2 regions of the Pseudoalteromonas sp. 10-33 genome follow, and region 1 is predicted to be linked to the other one. Evidence: riboswitches for the same ligand, from Rfam matches in the RefSeq annotation. Region 1 holds a riboswitch; the other holds the start of a gene.
The links. A riboswitch is a leader RNA that binds a small molecule or an ion and turns the genes downstream of it on or off. The one in region 1 is predicted to bind cobalamin.

Region 1 (7,251 bases):
ATGCCGGGAGTGTCTTTGGTGGCTGAAGTTAAAGCCCAACAAGAAAGTACGCGATTATTGCTTGAGCGCACGCTTGATTTGGCCATTTTATTCGATCCACCAAAAGTAGATGAGTTAGTTGTTGAGCGTATTTGTGAACTACCTATTATTCCTGTGAGTGGGTATGACACGGCAACAAACGAGAATTTTTTTGATAATCAGTACGTGTATGTTGACTGGGGGACGACATTTTCGCTTTGGCATGCACGCCAGTTTACCGGTAAAACCCCTCCTTACTTTAGAACAAGCACCGGCCGAATTGCACTCGATTTAATTTTGCAATGTGGTGGTAGTGCATTTATTCCTCATGTTTTAGTAGAGCAACATTTAGAAAATGGTGAATTATTTCATGTAAAAAACGTAGAAAATACGTCAAGAGATATATTTGTAGCCTACCATAGAGATAACGAGCAAAAGGAACTAATAGAAACACTAATAAACTTACTTCCTACTATTGATCCTAACGCTTAAACGTTGGAGGTTAGGTGGGTACATATTTGCTTGATTAGTGTTCGTGTCCTTTTGATTTCAAAAATAATGCAGTTTTATTAACTTTAAAAGTCAAAAATATTTCATTTGTAATATTTCTGTCATTTAGTGGTGACAAACTGCAGTCGTTTTAAAAATTAGTCTTTTGTGATTATCGAGGAAATAACATGAAATTTGTAAAATCGAGCTTATGTGTCGCTTTGCTAAGTGGTTTATCTTTTAATGTACTTGCAGACGTGGATGTTTACGGTAAAGCAAATGTAACTGTGCAGTCTACAGATGACGGTGAAGGGTCGTTTACTGAAATTAAAAGTAACGCATCTCGCTTTGGTCTTAAAGGTTCTGAAAAAATTACCGATGGCTTAGAAGCAGTTTATAAGTTTGAGTTTCAAGTTGATGTAACTGATGCAGACTCAAAAGGCGACGACGATAATATTTCTGCGCGTAACCAATACGTTGGTGTTAAAGGCTCATTTGGTCAGGTAGTAGTGGGTCGTAACGACACGGCGTTTAAACAAGCGCAAGGTAAACTCGATTTATTTAATGACCTTGAAGGCGATATTAAAAACGTATTCAAAGGTGAAAACCGTTTAGGTGATTCAATTTCTTATGCGTCAAACTCATACGAAGGCTTTAAAGTACTTGCTACTTTTATTGCTGAAGACGATGTAGATGCAGATAACGGTTATTCAATGGCTGTAACATACGGTGATTCAGCGCTTAAAAAGAGTGCTATTTATGCCTCAATTGCAGCTGACAGCGAAGTAAACGGCTATGATGTAGTGCGCGCATCAATCCAAGGTAAAGTTGAAGACTTTAAACTAGGTGCTATGTACCAAACTCAAGAAAAAGTAGACGGTTCAGCTGAAGGTGACGGTTACTTATTAAATGCGGCATACAGCATGGGTAAAAATACATTTAAAGTTCAGTATCAGGCAATGGACTTTGACGATAGCGATGATAAAACAGCTATTTCGGTTGGTGTTGATCATAAGCTTAACAAAAACATTAAAGTATTTGGCTTTTACTCAAGCTTTGATATGGACAACAACGTAGACCAAGATTACTTAGGTTTAGGTATGGAATATAAGTTTTAACGATTAGTTAAAACACTCCCTTTTTAACCGCGCTGTTATTAGCGCGGTTTTTTTTGCTTTAAATTATTTACTTACCCGCCCATAATAGAGCTTCATTTGGAATGAGGTGCAATTCCTCAACTGTTCCCGCAACTGTAATTAGCACTTTGCTTTAAGTCAGATACAAATCAATTTTTAATGAGCGGGCCTACTCATGCTAATTTTAATGTACTCCTTTTTGGTAGTTGCATTACAAGTGGGTACTCGTGTCTAGGACAGAGTATTGCAAACTAAAGCACCATTATTAAACGTTCAAAACCTTTCGTGGGGAATAGCAAATAAATCTATTCTCAAACATATTAATGTGCAAATACCCGCAGGTAAATTTGTGGGCTTAATAGGGCCCAATGGTGCAGGTAAATCGAGTTTACTGCGTTGTTTATATCGTTTTAATAAGCCAAGCGAAGGGGTTGTAGAGTTTAATAACCGAGATATTTGGCAGCTCAAAAGTGACGAATATGCAAAGTGCGTTGCTGTTGTTTTGCAAGAAGCACCATCGCATTTTAACTTGTCGTTATTTGATGTTGTGGCGCTTGGCCTCACTCCTCATAAATCGTTATTTAGCTCTACATCGCAAAGCGAAAAAACACAGATCACTCAAGCTATAAAAACGGTAGGGCTTGAGCAGCACACCAATCAAAATTTTGAATCGCTCTCTGGAGGAGAAAAACAACGCTCACTCATTGCACGTGCTATTGTTCAGCAACCTCAACTGTTAATAATGGATGAACCCACTAGCCACCTTGATGTTAAGTACCAAATACAGGTTATGGAATTGGCAAAGTCTCTAGGTGTTACGGTGTTTGCTTCATTTCATGATCTTAATTTAGCCGCGGCTCTTTGCGATGAGCTCGTAGTCATTAAAAACGGAGAAATAACGCATACCGGTTCGCCCGCAGAGGTACTCACTGAGCACATGCTTGATGATGTATTTGGTGTATGCGCACAGATAAATAGCCACCCACAAGAATCTCAGCTTGGCAAAAGCACACCTCATATTACTTATTTTTATGGTTATAAATAACATGCTGACCTCTCGATTTCGCCATTCTGCGGCGCTATTTATGTTTATTGTCATTGCTACAGTAAGTCTGTTTTTAGCTTTGAGCTTTGGCGCAACAGATACGTCAATAAACGATGTATTTAACAGTCTTGTGCATTTTAATGATTCGTCACTGACCAGCCGTATTATTTTTGAATTAAGAGTGCCGCGCACATTATTGGCGTTTTTGGCCGGTGCAGGTTTAGCTATTGCGGGGCTAATTTTACAAACTGTGACACGTAACCCATTAGCCGATCCCTATTTATTTGGTATATCGTCAGGTGCTTCGTTTGGTGTAGTTATCCTTATGGCATTTGTGGGTATTAGCGCGGGCGTTGCCCTTTCTGCGGCGGCGCTACTAGGCAGTTTATTAGCAATGAGCTTGCTTATATTAATAGCCACAAGGCAACAAGGTGGGCAGGTTGAATCGATGTTGTTAGCTGGTGTTGCACTCTCATTTTTATTTAGTGCATTTACTAGTTTGTTACTTTATTGGAGTGAGCCGCAAGCCGTTGCCGCTATTTTATTTTGGACCTTGGGTAGTTTTGCACGTGCGCAGTGGGCAACTCTATGGGTACCATTTTTAGTGATTACACTGTGTACCTGCGTAATGATTAGCTTTAGGCGCCAACTTAATGCCATGTTATTAGGTGATGAAAGTGCCATAACTCTTGGTGTTAAAGTGAAACGATTTAGGTTACTGATGCTAATTTTAAGCTCATTAATAACCGCTGTGCTGGTGGCAATGTGTGGTGGTATTGGTTTTGTTGGGTTAATGGTGCCACACATTGTGCGCTTTTTTATCTCGCAGGGAACCGTCGCAGGGCTATTAATAACAAGCTTAGCAGGAGGCACATTTATGGTATGGGTCGATGTACTGTCACGTTCTTTACTACAAAATCAAGAGCTACCTGTTGGGGTGATCACGGCTGCTGTGGGAAGTGCGTTTTTCTTAAGTTTACTCTTTTTTAGAAAGTCAAAGGTATAGCCATGAAAACGCTTATGGTACAAGGCACGACTTCTGATGCAGGAAAAAGCACCCTGGTGGCTGCGCTTTGTCGAGTATTTGCAAATCAAGGTATAAAAGTCGCACCGTTTAAGCCACAAAATATGGCACTTAATAGCGCAGTGACAAACGACGGTGGCGAAATTGGCCGAGCACAAGCTTTGCAAGCTATTGCTGCTAGAGTCGAGCCCGAAACTGACTTTAATCCCATATTACTTAAACCCAATAGCGACACTGGCGCGCAAGTTATTATTCATGGTAAAGCGATTAGCAACATGGAAGCGGGTAAATACCACGATTATAAAAAAGTCGCTATGGATGCCGTCATTACATCACACGAGCGTTTAGCAAAACGGTTTGAGTTGTTATTGGTGGAAGGTGCGGGAAGCCCCGCGGAGATAAATTTGCGTGAAAACGACATCGCTAACATGGGCTACGCTGAAAAAGTAGACTGCCCGGTGATCATCATTGCCGATATAGATAAAGGTGGTGTATTTGCTCATCTAGTGGGAACATTGGCATTACTTAGCGAGTCAGAGCAAGCACGTGTAAAAGGGTTTGTAATTAACCGTTTTAGAGGAGATATAAGTTTACTGCAAGGAGGGCTTGATTGGTTAGAGAACTATACAAATAAGCCTATTTTAGGTGTACTGCCATACCTCCATGATTTGACTCTCGACGCGGAGGACGCTGTTGCAATAGGCAATAACGTCACCCATGCAACTATCAATATTGCAATATTATTAGTGCCACATATTAGTAACCATACCGATTTTGACGCACTGCGTTTACACCCAAATATTAATGTTAATTATGTACGCCATACGCAGGTAATTCCTGATGTTGATCTTATTATTTTACCAGGCAGTAAAAACGTACTTGGCGATTTAACTTTCTTAATAAATGAAGGGTGGGATAGGCAAATAAAACGCCACTTACGCTATGGGGGTAAAGTGCTTGGAATTTGTGGTGGCATGCAAATGCTGGGTAATATTATCTACGATCCAGAGGGTGTTGAATCGTCATTAAAAAGGGTGAATGGGTTGGCCTTATGTGATTTTGAAACCACACTGAGCACGCAAAAAGTACTCTCTAAATTATCAGCGACGATGCAGTTAAATGATTTACAAACACCGTGTAGTGGCTACGAAATACATGCAGGTATTAGTAAAGGGGCCGCGCTTAATAAGCCATTTTTAACTTTTAATGAGCATCCAAATGGGTTTGAAACAGATGGTTTTATAAGTGACGATAACGCAATTGCGGGCACTTATTTACACGGTTTATTTGATGAGCCCAACGCCACTATGGAAATTTTAAAATGGGTAAAACCAACTTTACAGCTTGACCCAATAAGTATTAATACACACCGCGAACAACAGTTAGCGCGTTTAGCAACTATGTGCGAAACACATTTAGATATAGCGCAAATTATCTCGATTTATAAAGGACACAATAATGACTGAACAGACAAACGACAAGCATAAACAGCGCCAGCAAAAAGTAAAAGAACACGTAGATGCCCGTGTTGAAGCTGCGCAAGAGGTTAAAGGTATTTTTCAGGTTATTACTGGTAATGGGAAAGGTAAATCGACCTCTGGTTTTGGTGTGGTAGCACGCTGTGTAGGCCATGGTCAAAAAGCCGCTGTGTGTCAATTTATAAAAGGGACATGGGAGTGTGGTGAGCGTAATTTATTACAAGGCGCAGGTGTTGAATTTGCTGTAATGAATACTGGTTTTACGTGGGATACACAAAATAAAGAGGCTGATACTTTAGCAGCGCAAGCAACATGGCAAGAAGCAAAGCGCATGCTTGCCGACAGCAGTATTAACTTAGTACTACTTGATGAGCTCACTTACATGGTGACTTATGGCTACATCGACTTAGACGAAGTAGTGAGCGCACTTAATAATCGCCCGGCTATGCAATCGGTTATTATCACAGGGCGCGCAGCGCACAGAACATTGACTGACCTTGCCGATACAGTCAGCGAAGTGCGTAATGTAAAACACGCATTCGATTCAGGTGTAAAAGCACTAGAAGGGTTTGATTACTAGTGATTAAATTGCTTTTTATAGGGTTAATGCTGTTTAGTTTACAGAGCAATGCAGTGGCGAAGGCAGAGCCTGAGCCTAAAAAACTACGTATAGTTGCACTTGCCCCACACATAGTTGAAAACCTATTTGCTATTGGTGCAGGCAGCAATATTGTGGGTACCGTTGACTATGCCGATTACCCACATGAAGCAAAAAATATAGCTCGCATTGGCGGGTACTATGGCATTTCTCTTGAGAAATTATTAGCTTTAAAACCTGATTTAGTGATTGCCTGGAAAAGCGGAAATCAACAGGAAGATATTGCACAAATAGAGCGCTTGGGTATCAAAGTGCATTTAAGCAACCCTACAACCATAGAAGGCGTGCAAACTGAACTACTCACTCTTGGTAAATTAACAGGGTACGAAAAGCAAAGCCAACAGGTTGCCAAAGTGTTTAAGCACAAGTTAACCGCTATTATAAAAAACCAGCAAGGGAAGCTGCCTATATCTGGCTTTTATCAGTTATGGGCCGAGCCAATGATGACCACCAGTGAAAGCACATGGATTGGCCAACTAGTAAGTACCTGTCATGTAACTAATGTGTTTGCTAATAGCACGACCCAGTACCCACAAATCAGTATTGAAAATGTCATTGTTACTAAGCCTCAGGTGATTATTATTCCAGACGAAAAGTCTAATACCCCGCAGCCAAATGTTAATTGGCAGGCATGGCCAGAGGTACCTGCGGTTAAAAATAATCAGTTTATTCGCGTTAACGCCGATTTACTTCACCGTTTTACACCGCGTATGCTAGATGGACTGGCGGATATGTGTGATAAAATAGACGCGTCACGAAAACAAATAAAGAGTATGCAATGAGCGACTGGGATACATTTTTACACAACGAGTTACAGCAACCTTATATGCAGAAAACCTTAAACGCAGTCGAAAACCGCCGAGCGCAAGGTGTTGCTGTTTATCCCCCTGAATCGCTCGTATTTAATGCATTTAATGTCACGCCTCTAAACGATATTCGTGTGGTCATTTTAGGGCAAGATCCTTATCACGGTGAAGGGCAAGCTCACGGGTTATGTTTTTCTGTTCTGCCAGAGGTAAAAAAATTACCACCCTCGCTTAAAAATATGTACAAAGAGCTGGCTACAGATATTGAGGGTTTTGTTATTCCTGAACATGGTTACTTGCAAACCTGGGCGGAGCAAGGTGTATTTTTACTAAATACTGTTTTAACGGTAGAACAAGGACAAGCACATTCGCATAAACATTTAGGCTGGGAGCAATTTACCGATAATGTTATTGCACACATTAACGCGAACTGTGATGGGGTTGTGTTTATTTTGTGGGGAGCGCATGCGCAAAAAAAAGGAAAAGGCATAGATAGCACTCGCCACTCTATTTTGAGTGGTCCGCATCCGTCGCCGCTGTCGGCTCATCGAGGCTTTTTTGGTTGTAAGCACTTTTCGCGAACTAACGAACTACTGT
Region 2 (7,251 bases), on a different contig from region 1:
AACAATGGCCGTTGTACTTGTTACAAATAAAGATTTATTAAAACTGGTGTGGTTAACTAAAAAACTAACCACACGTAGTTAATGTATCGCTAGAGGCTGCATACCTCTAATTTTTTGCTTTGGTAAAGCACTTCACTAGGCTTAATTAGTACTGCAGCCTACTTTATCTTTGAGTGCTTTTACAATAATAGGGTCTACAAATTCGCTTACATCACCCTGATGACGCGCCACTTCTTTAACTAAAGTAGATGAAATAAAAGAATTTTTTTCAGCAGGTGTTAAAAATACACTTTCAAGATCGGGGTTTAGGCGGCGATTCATATTGGCTAATTGAAATTCATAATCAAAGTCAGACACCGCTCTTATACCGCGAATAAGTACGTGAGCATTGTGATCGCGTGCTAAATCAGCCAGTAATCCAGAAAAACCAATAACTTTTACGTTATCTAGGTGGCTTAAAATTGTGTTTGCTAGCGCAACACGTTCTTCAAGGTTAAAACATGGCTGTTTACTTGGGTTATTAGCAACGGCAACCAAAACAGTATCAAACATTTTAGCAGCGCGCTGTATAAGGTCTGTGTGCCCATTAGTGAGTGGGTCAAAAGTGCCGGGGTAAATTGCAGTAACGTTCATAAGGTTCACAAATTATAATTTTAGCGTAGTTTAACAGTGTTTACAGTACAAAGCAGCCCAGTCGCATGTGCAGCTAGTGGGTATTATTTTAGCGATTATTTAGGGTGAGAATATGCCGTAAAGGCATGACGTTATTTATAGCTCGCTTTTTTGGTTTCAAACTTGGCGCTGTGGTTAAGTCGTCTTTTATGTTGAATAACTTTCAATCCATTAAGGTCAACATGATCTAGTTGTAAGGGGAGTGTTTTAATTGTTAATTTTGTTTATACTGCCTATCCAAATTTGAGTGTAATGTAGCCAGTAGACTATTTGAGTATTAGCATATGAATACCAAGGAAAAAATAATACACACCAGTATTTCGTTGTTTAATGAAAATGGTGAGCGTGCAATCACGACGAACCATATTGCATCGAGCTTAGGGATGAGTCCGGGTAATCTTTATTATCACTTTAAAAATAAAGAAGATATTATCCGCCATATTTTTGCGCTTTACCGTGATCATTTAAGTACACATTTTAAGCCTATTGATAAAGACGACGATGCATTTAGTCATTTAACTGCTTATCTCGACTCGCTATTTGAACTTATGTGGCGTTTTCACTTTTTTTACGACAACCTTGGCGATATCCTCTCTAGAGATACCGACTTAAAACAAGCGTATATTGATTTTCAGCTTGAGTTACTAGAGCAAGTTCGTAACGTTATTTTGGGATTGCGCGATAAAGGCATGATCGCCATTGACGAACAAGACGTGACCGAATTAGCCCACACACTTAAACTCACTGTTAGCTTTTGGACCCCTTACATAAAAGCACGAAGACCCAGTGGTTCGCTTGCTGAGCAAGATATTTATTATGGTATTTTAAAAGTATTGGCTTTATTTAGGGCCTACAGCACAGAAAAAAGCAGTGTACAGATGAACCAACTTCGCGAAAAGTACACGGCACTTGCACAGCAAGCACCGGCAGTAGCATAACGCCTAATTTATTGGCTGTTTCCTAGACGTTAAAATTTTTGCTATAATCGCGCGCCAAATGCCTGGGAGCGCGAATTCCCGCAGTCTAAGAGTGAACTATGCTTAAATTTATCGTCAAACTACACCCCGAAATAGCTATCAAAAGCCGCTCGGTTCGTAAACGCTTTACTAAAGTGTTAGAAAATAACATTAAAATTGTATTGCGTCGTATTGACGAAAAAGTACAAGTAAGAAACAACTGGGATAACATTTCAGTTGTCACCAAATTAACTGATGCGCAAACTCGGTTAGACTTTATTGATGGTTTGCAACGCATTCCAGGTATAGTGCAATTTATTGAAGTGACCGAAGTCGAATTTAGTACTTTGGACGAAATTTATAAAAAAACTTTCGAGTTAATTGGCCACACAATAGCGGGTAAAACATTTTGTGTACGTGCAAAACGTATAGGCCAACACGACTTTACCTCAACTGATTTAGAGCGTTACGTTGGTGGTGGTTTAAACCAACACGTTGAAGGTGCCAGCGTAAAACTTAGCCGCCCAGAGGTGACTATTCGTCTAGAAGTAAAAGACGACAAAGCTTACATTGTAACGCAAACACATTTGGGTATGGCGGGCTTCCCTTTGCCAACTCAAGAAGATGTGCTGTCGTTAATGTCGGGTGGGTTTGACTCAGGTGTTGCTAGCTACCAAATGATACGAAAAGGTGCGCGTACGCACTTTTTGTTCTTTAATTTAGGCGGCGCTGCCCACGAAATTGGCGTTAAACAAGCTAGTTACTTTTTATGGAAAAAGTACAGCTCTACCCATAAAGTAAAATTTATAACGGTAGACTTTGAACCTGTTGTTGCCGAAATTTTAGAAAATGTTGAAAACAGCCAAATGGGCGTTGTACTTAAACGTATGATGATGCGTGCGGGTAGCGCAGTGGCTGAAAAGCTAAATATTCAAGCACTTGTAACAGGTGAGAGTATTGGGCAGGTGTCTAGCCAAACGTTGGCTAACTTAAGTGTTATTGACCGCGTAACCGAAACGCTTATTTTACGCCCGCTAATTCAGCATGATAAGCAAGAGATTATAAACATTGCGCGCCAAATTGGTACCGCTGAAATGGCTGAAACTATGCCAGAATACTGTGGTGTTATATCTAAAAAGCCAACGGTAAAAGCAAAAATAGACGTGATTAAAGGCGAAGAAGAAAAGTTCGACTTTGATGTACTTGATACCGTTATAGATAACGCGCGTGTTATGGATGTTCGTGATATCGACGTAGAAGCCAAGCAAGAGCTAAAAGAGGCTGAATCGGTTGCCGATTTACCGCCTGGCTCTGTGGTTGTTGATATTCGTTCACCAGAAGAAGAGGACGCCGCGCCGCTTGAGATTGAAGGTATTGAAGTAATCCACTTACCGTTTTTCCGCTTAGCTACTAAATTTGGCGACCTACCAAAAGATAAAGATTATTACCTGTATTGCGATAGAGGTGTAATGAGCCAGTTGCAAGCGCTTATTTTACACGAGCAAGGATTTACAACAGTTAAAGTGTATCGCCCTTAAGAAATAAGTTAGTAAGTTACGGGTTAATAATTTATGAAAGCGTGGTTTATACCACGCTTTTTTTTGCCTGAATTTTAGCAAGTAACTCATTATTAGTTGGGGTATTAATGTCGTAGCGTTTGCCTTGCTCGCTAATATACCCACAAATGGCCATTATTTCTGTTGGCCTGTTATTAGCAATATCTTGTTGCATTGACGAATAATTTTCAGCAGTAAGTGCCATTACGGTGTAAGCATTATTTAACGCATCAGCTAAAGCGATATTCGACCCTTGCGCATTAGCAACTCTGCAGCCCTCATAGAGCAAGCTCATTATAGTTGCGCTAAATATAGGAGCGCGTAATTGGCCATTTTTTATATTATGAAGCGCAGTTAGTGGGTTAATAGCCACATTAACCAGTAGCTTTTCAAAGCGAAGCTGCTCAATGTTATTAACTACTTTTAAATTGGGAATTGCTTGGAGTAGTGGTGATATACATTGTGGGTTTTTAACTGCGAGGTTGTTACAGCCACCAATCACGCTTTGTCCTTCACCGGTATGTTGCACAATGTAAGGGTTAGACTTAAAACCAGCCATGCTGGTGGTTAAAAAGTAAAGTGCTTGCTGAGTGTGTAACTGAGGCATTAGCTCTTCAATATTTCCCATTCCATTATGAGAAATTACCAGTGTTGAATTTTCAGCTAGGTAAGGTTTTACTTGTTTAAACGCGTCTTGAACCTGAAAAGCTTTAACCGTAAAAATAACAATATCATAACTAGGTTGCTGCGCCAGTTCACCTAAATTAATAAAGCGTGCACTAATTTTATGTGACGGGGCATTTTTACGGCTATAAAAACGGGTATTGCAGGTTGGCTTGCGTGTTAAAACATGTACCGTATTTTCTTTACTTAAAAAGTGACTCATTAATAGGCCTATAGCGCCATCACCTATAATTAAAATGTTAGTCATAAGGATTCTTTTTTCGAGGAGTAAAAATTACTCTAAGTAAAAAGTAGCTAGCAGCACCCGCAAAATCAGCGATAAAATCGCCAATAGAGGCTTGCCTATAGGGAAGTGCATCTTGCATTATTTCAATTGATGCACCGTAACCGGCTAATAATAAAACTTGTGCGTATAAAGGAAGCTTAAACGCTTTATCCATAATAACGGCAAGCACAAAAAAAATCCCAAAATGGGCTACTTTATCAATGTGTGGAAATAGGTTAGCTGCGCCTTTTATTTCTTTGGCAAATAAAAAAGTAAACGCCACGATGCTGAGCAAAAAAACTGCTTGGTAAACACGCCTTGTCACGTAAAATCCTAGAGTCGCTTAAAAAAGAAACTTGAGTATATCAAACTAAATGAGTATCGCACCTGAACAAGATGCAGAAAAATGTAAAGATTTATAGTTTTAGCGTTATAATTGCGTCATAAAAATTAAGATTGAATAGTTAGGAGAAAACCAATGCCTTCATTTGATATTGTATCTGAAGTAGAAATGAACGAAGCACAAAATGCGGTTGATAACGCAAACCGTGAACTTGAGACTCGCTTTGACTTTAGAGGTGTTGATGCATCTATTGAGCTAAACGACAAAACAATTAAACTTAAAGCTGAAGCTGATTCACAGGTTATGCAGTTGTTTGATATTTTAGCCGGTAAAGTTTCTAAGCGTGGTATGGATGTAGCTAGCTTAGAACTTCAAGACATTAGCCGTGCGGGTAAAAATGTTTTTCGTAACGTTGCCCTTAAGCAAGGTATTGAAAAAGATATGGCTAAAAAAGTAGTTAAAGCCATCAAAGATTCTAAAGTAAAAGTGCAAGCGGCTATTCAAGGCGAAGAAGTGCGCGTAACGGGTAAAAAGCGCGATGACTTACAAGCTGCTATGCAAGTTGTGCGTACTGCCGATTTAGGTCAGCCATTTCAGTTTAAAAACTTCCGCGATTAGTTATAGAGTGCTTTTTGAGCGCTCTTTAAATAATAAGCCAAATAGCCGCGATAGTTATTTGGCTTTTTTATGAGCTGTTTAAATTCGTTTAAGTATGCTAAACCGCTTTTAGCTGTATAGACGTCCGTTGACATTTTTTATTAAACTCCTCACAATAGCGGCCTATTTTCAAGGTGCTTATTAATTTTTTCAATGGTTTGATTTTTTTAATAAGATAATCGGGAAGTTGGTGCGTTTTCATGATGACTACAATCCCAACACTGCCCCCGCAACGGTAAAGTAATACATAAAGCTATGTACTTACTGAGTCCGGAGACCGGCCTTGATGTAATCTTACTTAGTTCTTTGCGGTGGGCAAAGAAGGGGAACATCATGTTAAATAAAACAACTCTTGGCGTTGCAATTACTGCTGCGCTGTCACTATCTGTATCTGCTGCAGAGCAATCAATCGAAACCATTACGGTAACCGCTAATAAGTTTGAACAATCAATTACTAATGTATTAGCGAGCGTAAATGTTATAACTCGTGATGACATAGAAGCCAGTAATGTTCGCGACTTACCAACGCTATTAACGTCTCAAGTTGGCTTTCAGGTAAACCCTAATGGCGGCTTTGGTCAAAATGCCGGTGTTTCACTGCGCGGTACGGGATCGGGTGATACGCTAATTTTAATAGACGGTGTGCGCACAGGTTCGGCAACGCTTGGTCAAAAAGCATTAAGCAATGTGCCATTAAACAGTATTGAGCGCATTGAAATAATAAAAGGTTCACGTGCAGCAGTGTATGGCTCTGATGCGCTAGCGGGGGTTATTAATATTATAACGCGCGAGTCAGATAACCTTTCTGTTAGTGCTACGTTTGGGTCTGATTCATATCAAGACTACCAGCTTGCTGGCTCTGTAAAAACAGGTGAGCTGACAACGGCTTTTAATGCAGGATTTGAAAAAACAGATAACTTTGATGTACTGCAAGGTGTTGCCCCCGATGAAGACGGCTTTGAAAACAAAAACCTTGGCTTTAAAGTAAACTATACCGATGCGCACTACGGCGACTTTAAGTTACTAGGGCAATACAGTGAAGGCTTTGCTGATTACGACAGCCGCTTTAGTCCTGCCGATAGTACGATTGAGCGAGGTGATTTTAAAAATTACCAGCTTTCGGCTGGTTGGAATAAAGACTATAACAATCAAACACACAGCATTGATATTGCATTTGCAACGGATGATTCAGACAACCGTTATGTTGATTTCTCTCAAGGGCCAACAACGAGTACCTTTATTACTAAGCGCTCACAAATTGACTATAACGGTCAATACCGTTTAAACGATTCGTTAAACATTAGTGGCGGCGTTAATTGGTACAACGATGACATGTCACAAAGCTCCACCACGTTTGAAGTAGAGGAGCGCGATGTATTAGCGGTATTTGTTGGCGCATATTACGATGCGGATGAGTTGCTTGCCAATTTAACCGTTCGTCAAGATGACGATGAGCAATTTGGTAATGAAACAACGTATACCGCGGCGGCAGGTTATCACTTATCCGAAAACGCTACATTTAGAATAAGCCAAAGCACGGGCTTTAAAGCGCCTACTTTTAATGATTTATATTTTCCACTTTACGGCAATACTAACCTTCAACCCGAAACGTCAGTAAATCGCGAGCTTGGCTTAAACATTGACTTTGAAACTGCACGTGTTGATATCGCTATTTTTAGAAATGAAATTGAAGATAAAATTGCTTACGACACTAATTTTGCACTCACCAATATTAATGAGGCTCAATATGAAGGTGTTGAGTTTAGCCTGATTAATCAAATTTTTGGCTTTGATAGTAATGTGAATTTTGCTTACTTAAGTGCAGAAGATAAAGAAACTGGCGAAGCGCTTAGAAACGTTGCGAAACGAACCTTTAATTGGGAGCTTGCAAAACAGTTTGGTGCATTTGATACAAGCCTAGCAATGCAATATCGCGGTGAGCGAGCAGGGGCTGTTTCACAATTAGGGTCTTATACGCTTTGGAATTTAGCGGGTAATTACCAAGTAAACGATGAGGTTACGGTATCCCTTCGTGTTGAAAACTTATTTGATAAAGAGTACAACGCAGTCGATTCTAACGCTGATTTTACAACAGGACAGGTGTACTACTACAACACG

Region 2: it holds a riboswitch for cobalamin, as region 1 does, so the genes downstream of both, ATS76_RS06730 (TonB-dependent receptor domain-containing protein) here and ATS76_RS12565 (ABC transporter ATP-binding protein) in region 1, are expected to answer to the same signal.

Annotation. Positions count from the first base shown of each region.
Region 1 is NZ_LOFI01000024.1:30,646-37,896, reverse strand. It holds gene ATS76_RS12575 (LysR family transcriptional regulator) at 1-510, shown strand, start outside; gene ATS76_RS12570 (porin) at 696-1,625, shown strand; cobalamin riboswitch at 1,673-1,811, shown strand; gene ATS76_RS12565 (ABC transporter ATP-binding protein) at 1,888-2,688, shown strand; gene ATS76_RS12560 (FecCD family ABC transporter permease) at 2,690-3,694, shown strand; gene ATS76_RS12555 (cobyric acid synthase) at 3,697-5,178, shown strand; gene cobO (cob(I)yrinic acid a,c-diamide adenosyltransferase) at 5,171-5,770, shown strand; gene ATS76_RS12545 (cobalamin-binding protein) at 5,770-6,630, shown strand; gene ung (uracil-DNA glycosylase) at 6,627-7,251, shown strand, end outside.
Region 2 is NZ_LOFI01000007.1:57,574-64,824, forward strand. It holds gene ATS76_RS06695 (hypothetical protein) at 1-82, shown strand, start outside; gene coaD (pantetheine-phosphate adenylyltransferase) at 142-633, opposite strand; gene ATS76_RS06705 (TetR/AcrR family transcriptional regulator) at 957-1,610, shown strand; gene thiI (tRNA uracil 4-sulfurtransferase ThiI) at 1,709-3,166, shown strand; gene ATS76_RS06715 (ketopantoate reductase family protein) at 3,213-4,115, opposite strand; gene ATS76_RS06720 (VanZ family protein) at 4,108-4,458, opposite strand; gene ATS76_RS06725 (YajQ family cyclic di-GMP-binding protein) at 4,612-5,094, shown strand; cobalamin riboswitch at 5,270-5,433, shown strand; gene ATS76_RS06730 (TonB-dependent receptor domain-containing protein) at 5,467-7,251, shown strand, end outside.